One region of the Paenibacillus sp. FSL H8-0079 genome, then DNA from elsewhere that is predicted to be linked to it. Evidence: riboswitches for the same ligand, from Rfam matches in the RefSeq annotation. Region 1 holds a riboswitch; the other holds the start of a gene.
What was found. A riboswitch is a leader RNA that binds a small molecule or an ion and turns the genes downstream of it on or off. The one in region 1 is predicted to bind S-adenosylmethionine.
Positions count from the first base shown of each region.

Region 2: it holds a riboswitch for S-adenosylmethionine, as region 1 does, so the genes downstream of both, metA (homoserine O-succinyltransferase) here and mmuP (S-methylmethionine permease) in region 1, are expected to answer to the same signal.

Region 1 is NZ_CP150300.1:5,754,688-5,762,675, reverse strand. Features, by position in the region: gene MHI06_RS25790 (methyl-accepting chemotaxis protein) at 1-220, shown strand, start outside; gene MHI06_RS25785 (spore germination protein) at 370-2,082, shown strand; gene MHI06_RS25780 (spore germination protein) at 2,122-3,222, shown strand; gene MHI06_RS25775 (Ger(x)C family spore germination protein) at 3,219-4,421, shown strand; SAM riboswitch class I at 4,494-4,595, shown strand; gene mmuP (S-methylmethionine permease) at 4,688-6,100, shown strand; gene mmuM (homocysteine S-methyltransferase) at 6,078-7,145, shown strand; one part of gene MHI06_RS25760 (IS3 family transposase) at 7,273-7,654, shown strand; one part of gene MHI06_RS25760 (IS3 family transposase) at 7,654-7,988, shown strand, end outside.
Region 2 is NZ_CP150300.1:1,987,513-1,995,500, reverse strand. Features, by position in the region: gene MHI06_RS09100 (PLP-dependent transferase) at 1-933, opposite strand, end outside; gene MHI06_RS09095 (PLP-dependent transferase) at 926-2,116, opposite strand; gene metA (homoserine O-succinyltransferase) at 2,141-3,058, opposite strand; SAM riboswitch class I at 3,295-3,418, opposite strand; gene corA (magnesium/cobalt transporter CorA) at 3,870-4,805, shown strand; gene MHI06_RS09080 (HRDC domain-containing protein) at 4,877-5,878, opposite strand; gene MHI06_RS09075 (ROK family protein) at 6,055-6,933, opposite strand; gene MHI06_RS09070 (MOSC domain-containing protein) at 7,005-7,691, opposite strand; gene MHI06_RS09065 (phosphodiester glycosidase family protein) at 7,722-7,988, opposite strand, start outside.

The DNA of each region.
Region 1 (7,988 bases):
ACTGTCCGCAATGGTGGAAAGTTCGATTAATGAGATTAGAGATAGTGTGACTGGAATAACGAAGGAGATTGGGAATATCACAGGCGGTACAAAAAAGGTAGAGCAATATGTCGAGCAGAGCCAGAAGCGGATTGAGATCGCTTTGAATGATTTTACGGCCATTGCTGCCTCAGCTCACTTGCTGGATGCCAAAGCAGAGCATGTGACCAGAATCGTATAATAATATATTGCAGATAGCGGTTCCTTATACAGGAACCGTTTTTTTGTCGTTCTGTACATAAAAAAACGGGAATTATTGTGATCAAACGGGGACACAATACTTTGGAATACCTGCAGCTTCGTCATGCAGAGAAATGTTGGGGTGGGAACATGTGGTCAACAATTGTGTCCTACGTGCCGGAAAGTCCCATATGGATTCAGGCATTCTTGGTCTTTATCATTCCGATTGGCATTACCTTGACCATGCGCTGGATCAATGCTGCCATTAAGCGTGGAAGCTTCTCTCGTTCGAAGCAACCGTCCATATCCTCGAAGGATATCTCGCCAGCAGCCGCAGGGCAGGGTCAGGGAACCGAAACAGGTAACTATGCCAATATTAAATTAACTGAAAAGTACAATACAAATCTGACTAGTGTAAAAGAAAGCTTTGGACTCAATTCAGATGTGCATATTCGGGAATTTACCATTAGGGGTACGAATACACGGGCTGCGGTCATATATACCGAAGGCCTGGTAGATCAGGACTTAGTTGATGATCATTTAATTACACCATTGATGTTAGAAGGCATTCCTCTGCTTAAGCAGGAGGGTTTCCTTCATCCGGACAACGCACATTTACTGTCGGCATACCTGCAAAATCAATTGCTTCCAGTCAGTTTGGTTGAGGAAACCAAGTCTCTCCAAGAGCTCGCAGTTGGCGTGCTTTTTGGTAAAAATGCACTGTTAGTTGATGGTTTGCCAGGTGCTTTATTAATTGGAGCACATAAGATCAAAACACGAGGTATGAATGAACCCTTGTCAGAGGGATTGCTTCGTGGACCACGTATTGGTTTTACAGAGCAATTAAGCGATAACACAGGCATTCTGCGTCGTTATGGTACGGATCAGAGTCTTTTTATTCGAAAGTATGAAGTAGGTTCGCGGATCAAAAAAGATTTGGCGATAGCCTATATTCAGGATATTGCCGATCCCAATCTCGTGGCTGAAGTCTGCAAACGAATTGAAGAGATGGACATGGATTCGATGCTGGAATCTGGATATGTGGAACAACTCATTGAAGACAGTACCCTGAGTCCTTTTCAGCAGGTACTGAATACGGAAAGACCTGACCGGGTCATTGGCGCTTTGCTGGAAGGTCGGGTGGCTATTTTATTGGATGGAACGCCATTTGTGCTGGTTGTACCCGTGACCTTCAGCATGTTGCTACAATCTCCCGAAGATTACTATGAACGCTGGATTCCTGGAACCTTTTTGCGAATGTTGCGTTTTATGGCCGCCATGTTGGCATTGCTTGCTCCTGCACTGTATATCTCGTTTATCTCGTTTCATCCGGGACTTATCCCGACCAAGCTGGTATTGACGATTATTGAAACGCGCACGGGAGTACCGTTTCCTTCGATCATTGAAGTACTGATCATGGAACTTTCGATTGAGATTCTGAGGGAGGCCGGAATCCGGTTGCCTAAACCGATTGCGCCCGCGATGGGGATCGTCGGAGGTTTGATTATCGGCCAAGCAGCGGTACAGGCGGGTATCATAAGCCAATTTTTGGTTATTGTCGTTGCGGTTACAGCCATCTCCTCCTTTACGATTCCTGTCTATAGTGCAGGGTTAACGTTGCGGATTCTGCGATTTGCCGCCATGTTTAGTGCAGCTATACTCGGACTGTATGGCGTAGTTATGTTCTTCCTGCTTGTGTGTACACATCTGGCACGACTTTCGAGCTTTGGCGTGCCATATGTTGCCCCAGCAGTTCCTTATCACATGAATGAATGGAAGGATTTCGTTATCCGTGCTCCGTTAAATATGATGAGGTTGCGTCCCAAGATGACAAATCCGATAGATAAGGATCGAAAAAAATAATTGAATTGCTATCTACAGAAGGACTGGAGGTGAACTAAAGTGAGTGACTCCCAAGGAAAGCTAACCACGACGCAGGCCGTTGTAATTATTGTCAATTACATGCTCGGTGCCGGGATATTGACGTTACCTCGAACGACCAGCAAGGCTGTCGGAACACCAGATGTCTGGATTTCCATCATCCTGTCTGGACTGATTATTACTGGTATCGGAATCATTATGGTTACCCTGTGTCGCAGATTTCCGGGGAAAACCGTGTTCCAGTTCACCCGTGAAATTACGGGGAGCTGGATCGCTTACATACTGGGCGGTGCCATGATTATGTATTTCATGGTCATTGCCGCTTTCGAAATAAGAGTCATGGCTGATGTGACAGGAATGTATCTACTCGAACGCACCCCCACTTGGCCGATTGTGATGGTCTTCATGTGGATCGGTATATATATGATCTCAGGTGGACTTGGTGTCATTGTTCGTGTGTTTGAGATCATTCTGCCGATTACGATCATCATATTTGTCATTGAAATTCTACTTAGTAACCAGCTATTCGAGATTGGTAATCTGAGACCTGTGCTCGGAGATGGGATTATGCCTGTTTTCAAAGGACTGAAGCCTTCACTACTGTCATATACGGGATATGAGGTGATGTTAATCATGACTGCCTATATGAAAAATCCGAAGAAGAGCAATAAGGCGATGAGCTGGGGGATACTCGTATCCACCATTATTTATTTGATCACGGTTGTGATGGTTATAGGCAGTTTATCGCTCGATGGGATCAAAACTCGTACCTGGCCAACGCTGGATTTGGTAAGAAGCTTCGAGATTCAAGGTCTGATATTTGAGCGATTTGAGTCTTTGTTGCTTGTTATCTGGATTATGCAAATTTTTTCGACAACAGCGATTACACATTACTGCGCTTCGGTGGGCATTCGTGACTTGTTTCGCACCAAAAAAATCAAAGGTATTATGTATGGTCTGCTTCCGGTCATTTATGTGACAGCAATGATGCCTAAAACGGTGGATGATACCTTTGCACTGGGGGATATGCTGGGCAATGCATCCGTGTTGTTATTTGCCATCTTACCTCTGATACTGTTGTTGTTAAGTCTGGTTCGTAAAAAAGGAGGCAAGCATGCATGATTCCATTCCGTATGCTCTTACGTGTAGTATCTGCCTTGTGCATTCTGTTGACGCTATCTGGATGCTGGAGCAGCCGGGAGGTAGAGGATTTAAGTCTCTATGTTGGTCTTGGAATCGATGTCGGCAAAGAGACACAATTTGAGAAAGACATCGCTGCTCAGGGAGGTACATATCCAAAGAAGAACTATGTGACCGCTACGGTGCAGATCGCTCCAGGTTTCTCCAACAGTCAATCGAGCCAGCAATCCGGTTCGCCTTCTTCCGGCAAAACATCCTATTCCAATGAACAACTTTCTGGAGATTCTTTGCTGCAAATCTTCCGTCAGTTTGCGTTAAGGCGGGATCGGCCTCTCATCGGACATCATCTGAAGGTGATCGTCATCTCCAAGGATATTGCCAAAAAATATGGTTTGGACCAACTGCTTGATTTTGTCCTTCGAGATAATGATATACGTCCCAACTGTCTCGTACTGATAAGTCATCATCGTGCGGTAGATGTGCTATCTTCGCAGGACCCTTCTCGAATTCCAGCTTTCTATCTAACAGGGATCACGAACAATTCGTATCTATCCAACAAAGTCCTGGAACCAGTGTTGTTATCCAAGCTAGACGCCCAAATGCAGTCCGGTTCCAGCTTCCTGCTCCAGAATGTATTGAATTCGGATGGAGAGGACAAGTTCTCCGGAGGCAGCATATTCGATGGGAAAACGACCAAATTCCTCGGAGAACTTAGTCAAACGGATCTGGAAGGTTTATCGTGGCTCAAGCCCAAAGAACAAGGAGGGGTCTTGAAGACACACAACAAACAGGGATTCACCGTTGTATATGAAATAAAGAAGAAAAAAGTGAAAATCATTCCCAAAGTGGTTGGCAATGATATTTCATTCGATGTGAAGATTGAATCCCAAGGCTGGCTGATGGAGGACTGGCGTGCTCCCGAGGAAGAGGAAAAAGGTGCTTACCTCAGAGAGTTGGAAAAGGAATTTTCTGATCTGGCCGAACAACAGATTCGACAGGTGTTATACAAAATTCAGCATACCTATAAAGCTGATGTGGCGGATTTTCGAGATAGCTTGCGTATCAAAGAACCAAAAACATGGAAGAAAATCAAAGATGATTGGGACCAAATCTTTAGCACTGTACCGATTACGTATGATGTAAAGATCACGATTACCAATCCGGGCTCTTCCACCGAATAGCGTAGAATGGGACATTTATTATTTAAATGTTGACACATTCATGATAGATCGCTATATTAGTAAAAAATCATTTTCTTATCCAGAGAGGTGGAGGGACTGGCCCTTAGAAACCTCAGCAACAGATCTGAAGGATACTGTGCTAATTCCAGCGGGTGAAAGCCTGATAGATAGGAGCGTTTGTTTTTATTTGTCAGTAACGGCGCACTCTTTAGGAAGAGTGGGTCTTTTTTGTTTTTTCTGGATGAAGAAGTAGGGGAGCAGCAGGTATGGAGAACAACAACGACAAAGGGCATTTTCAGCGGAAAATGCAGGCACGGCACGTAGTCATGCTCTCTCTCGGTGGAGTGATTGGAACGGGTTTATTCCTCAGCTCGGGTTACACGATTCAACAGGCGGGACCAATGGGAACCATTTTGTCTTATCTGATCGGAGCGATCGTTGTATATCTGGTGATGCTCTGTCTTGGTGAACTATCTGTTCACATGCCAGAAACAGGAGCGTTTCATAGTTATGCAGCCAAATATATCGGTCCAGCAACAGGCTACACGGTGGCTTGGTTGTATTGGTTAACCTGGACTGTTGCGCTTGGCTCCGAATTTACAGCCGCGGGACTGTTGATGCAGCGATGGTTTCCATCGGTAAATGTTTGGATATGGAGTGCGCTCTTTGCACTAATGATTTTCCTGTTCAATGCCTTAACGGTGAAATTATTTGCGGAATCCGAGTTCTGGTTCTCATCTGTCAAAGTAGTGACTATCGTAGTCTTTATTATGATCGGTGGCGCAGCCATGTTCGGATTCATTCCGATGGCGGATGCTGAACCGGCTCCGTTTCTATCAAATATTACCGCATCCGGGTGGTTCCCTCATGGAGCTACAGCGATACTGATGACTATGCTTGCTGTAAACTTTGCATTCTCCGGTACCGAATTAATCGGCATTGCCGCCGGGGAGACGGAGAATCCGGAGAAGACGATACCGAAAGCGATTCATACAACGCTGTGGCGTTTGGTTATTTTCTTCATCGGAACGATTGTTATCTTGTCTGCCTTGCTACCTATGTCGGATGCCAGTGTACTGGAAAGTCCGTTTGTAGCCGTAATGGAGCGAGTGGGAGTCCCCTATGCAGCAGACATTATGAACTTTGTTATTCTGACGGCGATTCTCTCTGCTGCCAATTCAGGCCTGTATGCTTCGTCGCGGATGCTCTGGTCTCTGGCTGACAAAAAAACGATCTCCCCGTGGTTTGCCAAATTGACCAAACAGGGTGTGCCATTGAATGCACTTCTAATCAGTATGGTTGGTGGTGCGCTGGCTTTGCTGTCCAGTGTCATTGCGCCAGGTACCGTGTATATTACACTGGTTTCCATTTCAGGTCTGGCTGTCGTTGCGGTATGGATGAGCATCAGCGCTTCCCAGTACATGTTCCGCAGACAGTATATCCGGGAAGGACATGCGGTCAAAGATTTGGTCTACCGCACACCGCTGTACCCGGCTGTACCAATTATTTCATTTATATTATGTCTGGCTTCATGCATAGGTATTGCTTTTGACCCGACACAGCGAATTGCACTGTATTGTGGGGTTCCATTTATCGCAGTGTGTTACGCCGCTTATTATCTGACAGAACGTGCGAACAAGAAAAGAGGACAATTACATGACGCAAGCACAACAGACTAATCCCATAGAACAGATCCTACGTGAACACTCAGTCATGATTCTGGATGGAGCGCTGGCGACCGAACTTGAACAGCATGGATGTGATCTGGATGATCCGCTCTGGTCTGCCCGTGTGTTAATTGAGAATCCAGATGTCATCGTTCAGGTCCATGCGGATTATTTTCGAGCAGGAGCCGACTGTGCGATTACATCCAGTTATCAGGCGACGGTGGATGGTTTCCGCAAGAGAGGGATTGGTGAACAGGCAGCACTGGAGCTGATCCGCAAGACGGTGGAGCTGGCTGCACAGGCGAGAGATGACGTGTGGGCAGAAGTGCAGAGTGATTTAGTAGGAAGAGAAAGTTCGACAGGTCAGCTTGTAGAAGCTCCTTCGGTACGTTCCCAGAACGTGGAGCACGAGGAGCATATAACAGATCGTACAGTAGATCGCGAAGGAGATTGTTTTCGTCCACGTCCAATTATTGCCGGGTCCGTTGGGCCATATGGCGCCTATCTGGCGGATGGTTCAGAGTATGTGGGACATTACGGCGTGTCGGATGAGACACTTGTTGCATTTCACCGTCCGCGTATGGCGGCGTTGATTGAAGCGGGGGCTGACATTTTGGCTTTTGAGACCATTCCTTCGTTGCAGGAAGCACAGGTGCTGGTTGATCTACTGAAGGAGTTTCCTCATGCGTATGCTTGGCTATCTTTTTCTTTAAAAAACGGGACAAGCATCAGCGAGGGTACACCACTTGAGGTATGTGCACAGACGTTTGGCTCCGAGCCGCAGATTGTGGCGATTGGCCTGAACTGTGCTCCGATGGAAGTGGTGACGGAAGCCGTAGGTATTCTCAGCCGTGCCAGTGACAAACCTGTTATTGTGTATCCGAACTCGGGAGAAGTGTACGATGCAGCAACGAAGACGTGGAGCGGACAGGGTACTTGTGGCAGCATGAGTGATGCTTCGGAGCAGTGGGTTGCTGCGGGCGCGAAAATTATTGGCGGCTGCTGCCGAACAACGCCACATCAGATTGGTGCACTTGCGAAGAAATGGCGGAAGTAGATCATATCATTATGAAAAGCCTTTCCACATCTAAAATGTACCCTATAAGATGGACACTTTGAAAAAAGCCCATCTTATAGGGTACTTTGTTTATAATGAAAAAAAACGATGTTGGAGCGGAAATGTTATGACGAAAAGATTACTGACGAAGAAAGAACAAGAACAACTAAAACGGAATCCAAATGTGATCGCTGTTAGTGAAAAGGCGATTACGTATACCGATGAATTTAAGCGCCATTTCATTGCACAAAATGAACAGGGTAAACTGCCACGAGACATTTTTGAAGAAGCGGGCTTAGATGTTGAATGTATTGGTTTAGAGCGTGTCCGTTCTTCTGGAAAACGTTGGCGTGCTTCGTATCGTGAAGCGGGTGTAGAAGGCTTACAGGATACACGTAAAACGAATTCAGGTCGCCCTTCGGAACGTGAATTAACATTAGAACAAAAGATTGAACGATTAGAAGCAAAAAATCAATTGTTACGAGCGGAAAATGAACTGCTAAAAAAGCTCGATCTACTCGAAAGGCAGATGTTGAAAAAGAAATAAAAGTGGCTGTAGAGCTGAAGTTTGAACTCATTTATCGGACGATCAGAACGTATAAATTGAAGCGGTTGGTCAGCTATCTATGCGATATTATGGAAGTATCACGTTCGGGTTATTACAATTACTTCACTGAAAAATCAGCGCAAAAGCGTATAGCTGAAGCCGAAGCAGATGAGATGGTAAAGGAAATGATTTTAAAGGCCTATCGATTCCGTGGACGTAAAAAAGGAGCACGCCAAATTAAAATGACATTAGAAAATCAGTACAAGATGACGTACAACTTGAAGCGGATTCGTCGG
Region 2 (7,988 bases), 2.9 Mb from region 1:
GTCAAACGAAACGACAGCTCCATACCCCGTTGACTGGCGCTCATGTGCCTCACGGCCCGGATGATCCTCCAGTCCAGGATAAAAAACAGCGGTAATATCACTGCGCTCATTAAGCCAAGCCGCCAGTTTGGCTGTGCTCTGTTCGCTGTGAGCCATGCGAGCTCCCAAGGTTTTCATGCCGCGCATCAGAAGCCAGGATTCTTGAGCCCCAAGTACAGTTCCGAGTCCATTTTGCAACTGTTTCAGTTGTACGCCAAGTGATTCCGTGCGAGCAACGGCTAACCCTGCCAGTACATCACTGTGACCTCCGAGAAACTTCGTAGCACTATGTACGACGATATCCACGCCCAGCTCAATTGGACGCTGATAGTAAGGTGTCATAAAAGTGTTATCCAGAATCGTGATCAGGTCATTTTCCTTCGACCAGTCAGTCACAGCAGCGATATCCGTGATTCGCAGTGTCGGGTTGGACGGTGTTTCCATATAAACTGCCTTGGTGTTCGGCTTGAGCGCCGCTTTTACTTCATCTATATTGGTCATGTCTACAAAGGTCGTCTCGATCTGCATACGGCTCAATATGGAAGTAAGCAAACGATACGTACCTCCATATACATCTTCCGTTACAATCATATGATCCCCTGCGGAGAACATCATGAACACACTGGAAATCGCGGCCATTCCCGATGAATAGGCGAATCCTCGCGCTCCACCCTCCAGCAGTGTGATGTAATCTTCCAGTGCCTGACGTGTCGGATTACCCGAACGACTGTAATCATGTTGAGGCGGATTGAAGATATCAAAATGATGGAACGTTGAAGCTTGATAGATCGGTACACTGGAAGCTCCAGTCGTTTTGTCGATCTCATCACCGAAATGAAGCAATTTGGTATTGAATTTCAACTCGGAATTTGGCTTGTTATTGGACTCACTCATGATGCACGCCTCCTTCAACTTCCTGTTGTGCAACGGTAAGCGCATTGCCGAGATCTGCTATCAGATCATCCGCATGTTCAATGCCCACGGAGAACCGGAGCAGACGGTCATCCACACCTACAGCCTCACGAATTTCAAGCGGTATATCCGCATGCGTTTGTACCGCCGGGTAAGTCATAAGAGATTCGACTCCACCGAGACTTTCGGCAAAAGCAATGAGTTTGATATGACGCAGCAATGGTTCAACATAACGTGCATCCTTCACTTTGAAAGAGAAGATACCTGTGTTACCCGTGGATTGTTTATTCTGCACCGCATACCCCGGATGATCCGACAGGCCTGGATGATACACTTCACCCACTGCTGGATGCTCAAGCAAGTATTTGGCAATGGTAAGCGCATTGTATTCATGACGCTCCATGCGAAGAGCCAGCGTTTTCATGCCTTTCATTAACTGGTAAGAGTCACTTGGAGACAACACGGCGCCAATGGAATTATGCAGGAACGCCATTTCCGCAGATAATGCCTCACCCTTGGTTATGATTAATCCGGCTAACACATCATTGTGTCCGCCCAGATATTTGGTAGCACTATGAATGATGATATCGGCACCCAATTCAATCGGACGTTGGAAAAATGGAGTCAGCAACGTGTTGTCAACAATTGTCAACAGGTTGTAACTTTTCGCCCAGGAAGCGACGGCTTCCACATCTGTAATCATCATCAGCGGATTCGTTGGTGTCTCGATGAATACAGCTTTGGTATTCGGTTGACGAACATTCTCCAGTGCTGCAAGGTCATTCGTGTCCACATAACTTGCAGTTACGCCGAAACGAGACAGGATGCGTTCAAGTAGACGATAGGTTCCGCCATACAGATCCAGCGATACAATCAGATGATCCCCTTGACCAAACATGGCAAAGATGGTTTGCAGCGCGGCCATACCTGAGCTACAGGCAAACCCTGCATCACCGGACTCCAGCGCTGCAGCTGCTTCTTCCAACACTTTGCGTGTTGGGTTGGTCGTACGAATATAATCAAACCCCGTGCTTTGACCAAGCTTCGGGTGGCGAAACGCAGTGGATTGATAGATCGGAAAGTTAATGGCGCCTGTTACCGGTTCATTGATGGACCCAATTTGTGCTAAGCGGCTTTCGATTTTCAACTTGTTGTTGTCTTCCATTGCTGCATCCTCCTGTAATCTCGATTAGATTTGCGGGCCAATATCGTAAGGTGTTTCTTGATACACATAGTAATTGAGCCAATTAGAGAATAATAAGTTGGCATGAGCACGCCAAGTAGCCGGTGGCACACGGGAAGGATCATCATTCGGATAATAATGTCTAGGTAATGCAATATCCATCCCTTTCGCTGCATCCCGGTCATACTCCCACTTTAATGAGAAAGGGTCATACTCGGCATGTCCTGTAGCAAAAATCTGTTTGCCGTCTTTGGTAGCAACCAGGAAAATACCAGCTTCCTCGGATTCAGCCAAAATCTCTAATTTCTCATTCTTTTCAATATCTTCGCGTCGCACTTCCGTATGACGGGAATGTGGAACGTTGAATACTTCATCAAATCCACGCAACAACGGAACATGAGGCTTGTTGATGGTATGTGGGAAAACCCCAAAACACTTCTCATCAAGCGCAACCTTGGGTACATCGAAATGATGGTATAAACCTGCCTGGGAAGCCCAGCATATATGCAGGGTTGAAGTCACATTGGTTTTGGTCCATTCGAAGATCTCCTGGATTTCATTCCAATAGTTCACGTCTTCGAAATCCATCTGTTCCACAGGGGCACCCGTAATGATCATTCCATCGAAACGACGATGCTCAATCTCATCGAAGGTTTTGTAGAACAGATCCAAATACTCCTGAGACGTATTCTTCGACGTATGGGATTTGGGATGTACCAGAACGACATCCACCTGAATGGGCGTGTTTCCCACCAGACGAAGCAATTGTGTTTCGGTCGTTTCCTTTGTGGGCATCAGGTTTAATATAGCGATACGGAGTGGACGAATATCCTGCTGGTATGCAGAAGTTTCATCCATGACGAAGATATTCTCTCCTTCAAGGACTTCTTTTGCTGGTAGCGTATCGGGTATTTTGATTGGCATGGGTAGTCTAACTCCTCCTTGTGCATAAATAGATGCAGCCACTGCTGGCTTGATGTCTTCACATCAATACAGTTGTAGGCTGCCATGAGCTTGTCTACAACCATTGGATTGAAGTTCCATCCAAAGTTACGACAATCTCAAGTTCCTTAGCGAAAATCACTGCTGAGAAGTCGGGGCATATGACAAAGACCTTCCTCGGATTTCGAGAAAGGTCATATGTAAATAGATATGCGCCTCTCTCATCTCTCAGTTACAACAGTGCCACTTGACACTTGGTCGCTGCAAGAATTAGCACCGTGCGGTATACCGCCGGTTGCCGGGTTTCATCGGGCCAGTCCCTCCACCTACTCTTGATAAGATTTCGCTGTATTAGATTGTAATTTAATGTGGTTCACCGTCTACTTTATTACATTAATGCCCTCACGTCAAGTTGCAGTTCTACGTCTGCTTTCCAGATCGGAACCGTTCATCATCCGTTGTCATACACTGCCTCAGGGCGCGAAATAGACACATTTTTGCGCTTGAAAGCACCTTGTACCAGCGGTATACTAAACAAGGTGTTATAAACCCTTATGTGAGAGGTGACATATTAAATGGATGGCGACCCGAGGCCTGACTGGCAGCCGAATTCCGACAAACTGCATAGAGAATTGACATCAGCATGCCGGCAGCGGGACGTGACTTCCGTTTGATTATATAGTGAACGCAGCCCTGATCTCCAGGCTCCGCTGCCGACCGGCTGATTTGTTCTTTTTGCGCCCATAATGATAATATCCGCCAAGTTGGCGGGTGCAGAAGGAGTAGATTAACAATGAAAATCCGGTTGGTTAACAACGGTGTATTTATTCCGGTGGACGACATTCAGCAGGCGCTGACTCCACCAGCGGAAGGATTTTACTGGATTGATGCGGACGTAGACGATTTGGCGGTACTTCAGCCGCTGTTCTTGATGCATGATCTGGCAGTGGAAGATTGTCTCAGTGATGAAGAACAACGTCCGAAGATTGAAATTTATGAGAACCATTACTTTATTGTGATTAATAGCATCCGTTTTGATGATGAAGAGATTTTTCTACGTGCGGTGAACTTGTTCCTCGGCAGACATTTCATTATTAGTGTTACGAAGCAGAAGGTCAGCGAATTGCGCACCCTGAAGCCCATCCTGTGGGAACAGGAAATCAGTACACCGGATCGTCTGCTCTACCTGCTGGTTGACTTGATTGTTGATAATTATTTCACCGTAGGTGACCGAATTGAAGCTCGGATCGAGAAGCTTGAGGAAGACATTCTGATGCACACCAAAAAGTCACATCTGAATGAAATCATCGGACTGCGCAGTGAGATTCTGTGGCTGAAAAAAGTCCTTGGACCTCAGAAAGAGGTCATTAATACACTGAACAAAAAAGATCTGCGTCTCATCGATGATCAACTGCAAAAGTATTTCAGTGACATCTATGAGAATGCTGTAAAAATATCTGAAACCTTTGAAACATATCGCGACCTGATGGGCAACTTACGAGAAGCCTACCAGTCCAGTATTGCGAACCGGGCGAATGAGATCATGCGTGTGTTTACTGCCATTACCACGGTCTTCATGCCGCTGACGGTCATTACGGGTATATACGGAATGAACTTTACGAATATGCCAGAGCTTAACTGGAAATACAGCTATTTTGTTGTGATTGGCCTGATGGTAACACTGGGCCTGAGCATGTTCTTCATTTTCCGCAAAAAAGACTGGGTATGAACTCGTATGAAATAACAAAGACGAAGCGCTCCTGTGGGAGAAACGCCTCGTCTTTTTTTCATTTCCTTCACCTAACCAACATTCTGCTCTGTCTCTGCATGCCGACGAAAACGGATTCGAATCATGCGCAGTCTTTCATAGACCTGCTCCAGACTTCCTCCGTCAGGCTTCTCTCCTCCATACACCTTATGTAATACTGGCTTCAGGAACGTATCTCCCAGCTCCTCATACGCGCTCCATACGGCCTCTTGTTCGTTCTCTGGCATAACTGCCAACTCTACATCAAGAAGACAATCGGTGTCATAACCTTCAAGATCCAGTGTCTCTAACAGCTCAATCAACTCACGTCGGGATAATCCGGATCGATTAACAATCTCCTCTAACGTAAAACCTTCCTTCATGCCTTCAAGCACTTGCTTACGCGTGGTGAACTTGTCGAGTTCCTGTTTGTACTTCTGCTCTCTCTGCTTGTATAACCAGCTCTCATACTCTTCTTCCTTCAGCGCCGTGTATACCCAGTCCAGCGGGAATGTCGTTGAACGCTCCAACCCGTTCGTAATCTCCATCCATTCCGTACCATACTCGGTTGCTTTGCTCTCTCCTACGCCGGGCAGTTGCATCAGCTCATCCATGGACTGTGGAACAAAGGCACTGATCAAACGCAGCAGACGATTTGTTGCAATAAAATACGGTGCCTTCCGGTCAGACACAACTCTCTTCCTGCGCCATGTGCACAGATCCGTATATAACTGCTCGTTGCCGTATAGTTCACTATAACAATGGAGCCGCTGCCCACCATAACTGCGTGACTTCAGATCATCATTCTCGTGGAATAACCCCTGCAACTGCGGTCGGTACCCCTCACTCATCTGTATGGCAAGCTGATGACGGTAGATATGAAGTAGCTCCTCCCAAGAGGTCCCTTCGTACCAGATGCTGTCCTCACGTTCTCCTTCCTCGTAGCGACTCCATCCCAGCTGCCAGCTATCGTCCTCTTCCCCAATCCATAGCTGCGCATACTCTGCATTCTGATCTGACAATCTGGACAATCTGTTCATGAAAATGACTTCCATTTTCCGTTCCCTCCCTTTGACATTTCAGCCTATACAGGTTAGATATGCTAACTACAGGCAGCAAAAAAAACACCTCTCCTGCAAAATTCATGCAAGAGAGGTGCTTCCTCATTAACCGTACTATGCTGTTGCCCATATCATACCACAATGGTAAAATTCGTCAATCCCTTATTGTACTACTTGTTCAGCGCTAATTTGGCAAGCGCCAGCGAACCACACAGCCCTGCATTGTCACCAAGTCCTGGTGATACAATATACTGGTCAATGTCGGATTGAAGTGCCGGATGCTGAACATATCCTGCAAGCAACTCCTGCAGTTTGCTACGAACCATTGGGAACAGATGCTCCTGCTTCATTACCCCGCCACCCATTACGATTTTCTGCGGTGAGAGAATCAGAACATAGTTCATCAGTGCGTGTGCCAGGTAATGTGCTTCGATCTCCCATGCTTTATGATCTGCGGGCAGTTCATAAGCCGGTTGCTCCCAACGTTTGTTAATGGCCGGTCCTGCTGCAAGGCCTTCGAGACAGTCACCATGATACGGACAGAAACCTTCGTATGTATCCTCCGGATGTCTGCGTACAATGATATGTCCCATCTCTGGATGTGACAATCCATGGACCATTTTACCGCCAACTACAGCACCTGCACCAATGCCTGTACCCACAGTGATATACAGACAGCTCTCAAGACCTTGTGCAGCGCCCCAGGTTGCTTCTCCAAGTGCCGCGCCATTCACATCCGTATCAAATGTCATCGGTACATCAAAATGCTCCTTGAGCTTGCCAATCACGTTATACTGTCCCCAATGTGGTTTCGGTGTTGTTGTGATATAACCATACGTTGGGCTTCCTTCAATCGGATCAATCGGGCCAAATGAACCTACGCCCAGCGCTTCAATGCCTTTGCCTTCAAAAAATGAAATCACTTGAGCCATGGTCTCTTCCGGTGTCGTCGTGGGAAAACTTACGCGTTCCAGAACTTCTCCATTTTCCGTGCCAATACCACATACAAATTTGGTTCCGCCTGCTTCAATTGCGCCTAAGATCGTCATGTTAGTCACACTCCCAAGTTAGTTTAATAGGAATTGATATTATTTTAATTAATGACACTGTAATTACCCTGCTACTTAATCTCCAGCTTGGACAATCGTTTCATCAACGTCTGCCTCCAGCTGTCTGACAGCGCAGGAATGGCCAGCAGCGCCTGAATACCTTCAGCATTTTCTTTCCCCTGATGCATAATTCGATTGGCTTCAAGAACCGTCATTGAGGCTGGATCGGTGTTAATCCGTCGAAATATCGACGAAGGCCTTACCTCCCCTTCTTGCAGTACACGAAAGTAAAAGCCGGTATGTCCACTCTCCTGAAAATAAACAGGTAGCTCCTTATAGTCATACCTCGCACCCAGCTTGAAGCAAGGTTGTCTGGGCTGACTGACCTGCACCGTGGCTTCGCCCAACTCGTACATATCACCAATCCGGACGTCTTCTTCGGCACAGCCTTCAACCGTCAGATTTTCTCCACAAGCTCCCCAGTCCAGCTTGCGATTCATCAGCTGTTCCAGCGCCAGATAACGACTGTAATCGTATACACAAACGGCCTTGTCAGGTCCGCCATGATGCACCAGATCCGCCTGCGCATCCCCTGTCATTCCAGTGAATGACAGGAAAACCGCGTCGGATACAGGATGTTTGACAATGCCGCTCATCACTTCACGCTTCTGCCCAGGGAGCGCCTGCGGCAGTCCTACATTAATGGCCAGAACTGCTGTGTTGCCTCCCCCTGGCTTTCGATCCGATGTGAGTGTCATTTGCATCATCCCTCCCATAATTACTTTCTTTTAACGCACAGAGCCACCAAATACCAGTGCATTACTCAAGAGCCGGCCTGGAGAAGTTAGCATTTTGCCCCCGGCATACATGCCCGAGGATGCACCGCCATCCAGATTCATGGCCTGTTTGGCACCAAGCTTCTGCATCACCGCTGCCCACTCCTTGACTGTCGCTCCAGAAACGGTAGCCAGCATGACAGAACCATCCGCCATGATGGCGATACCACTTCTGGCACCGGATGCGGTAAGAATCTTGGCATCCTTGAAACCTTCGCT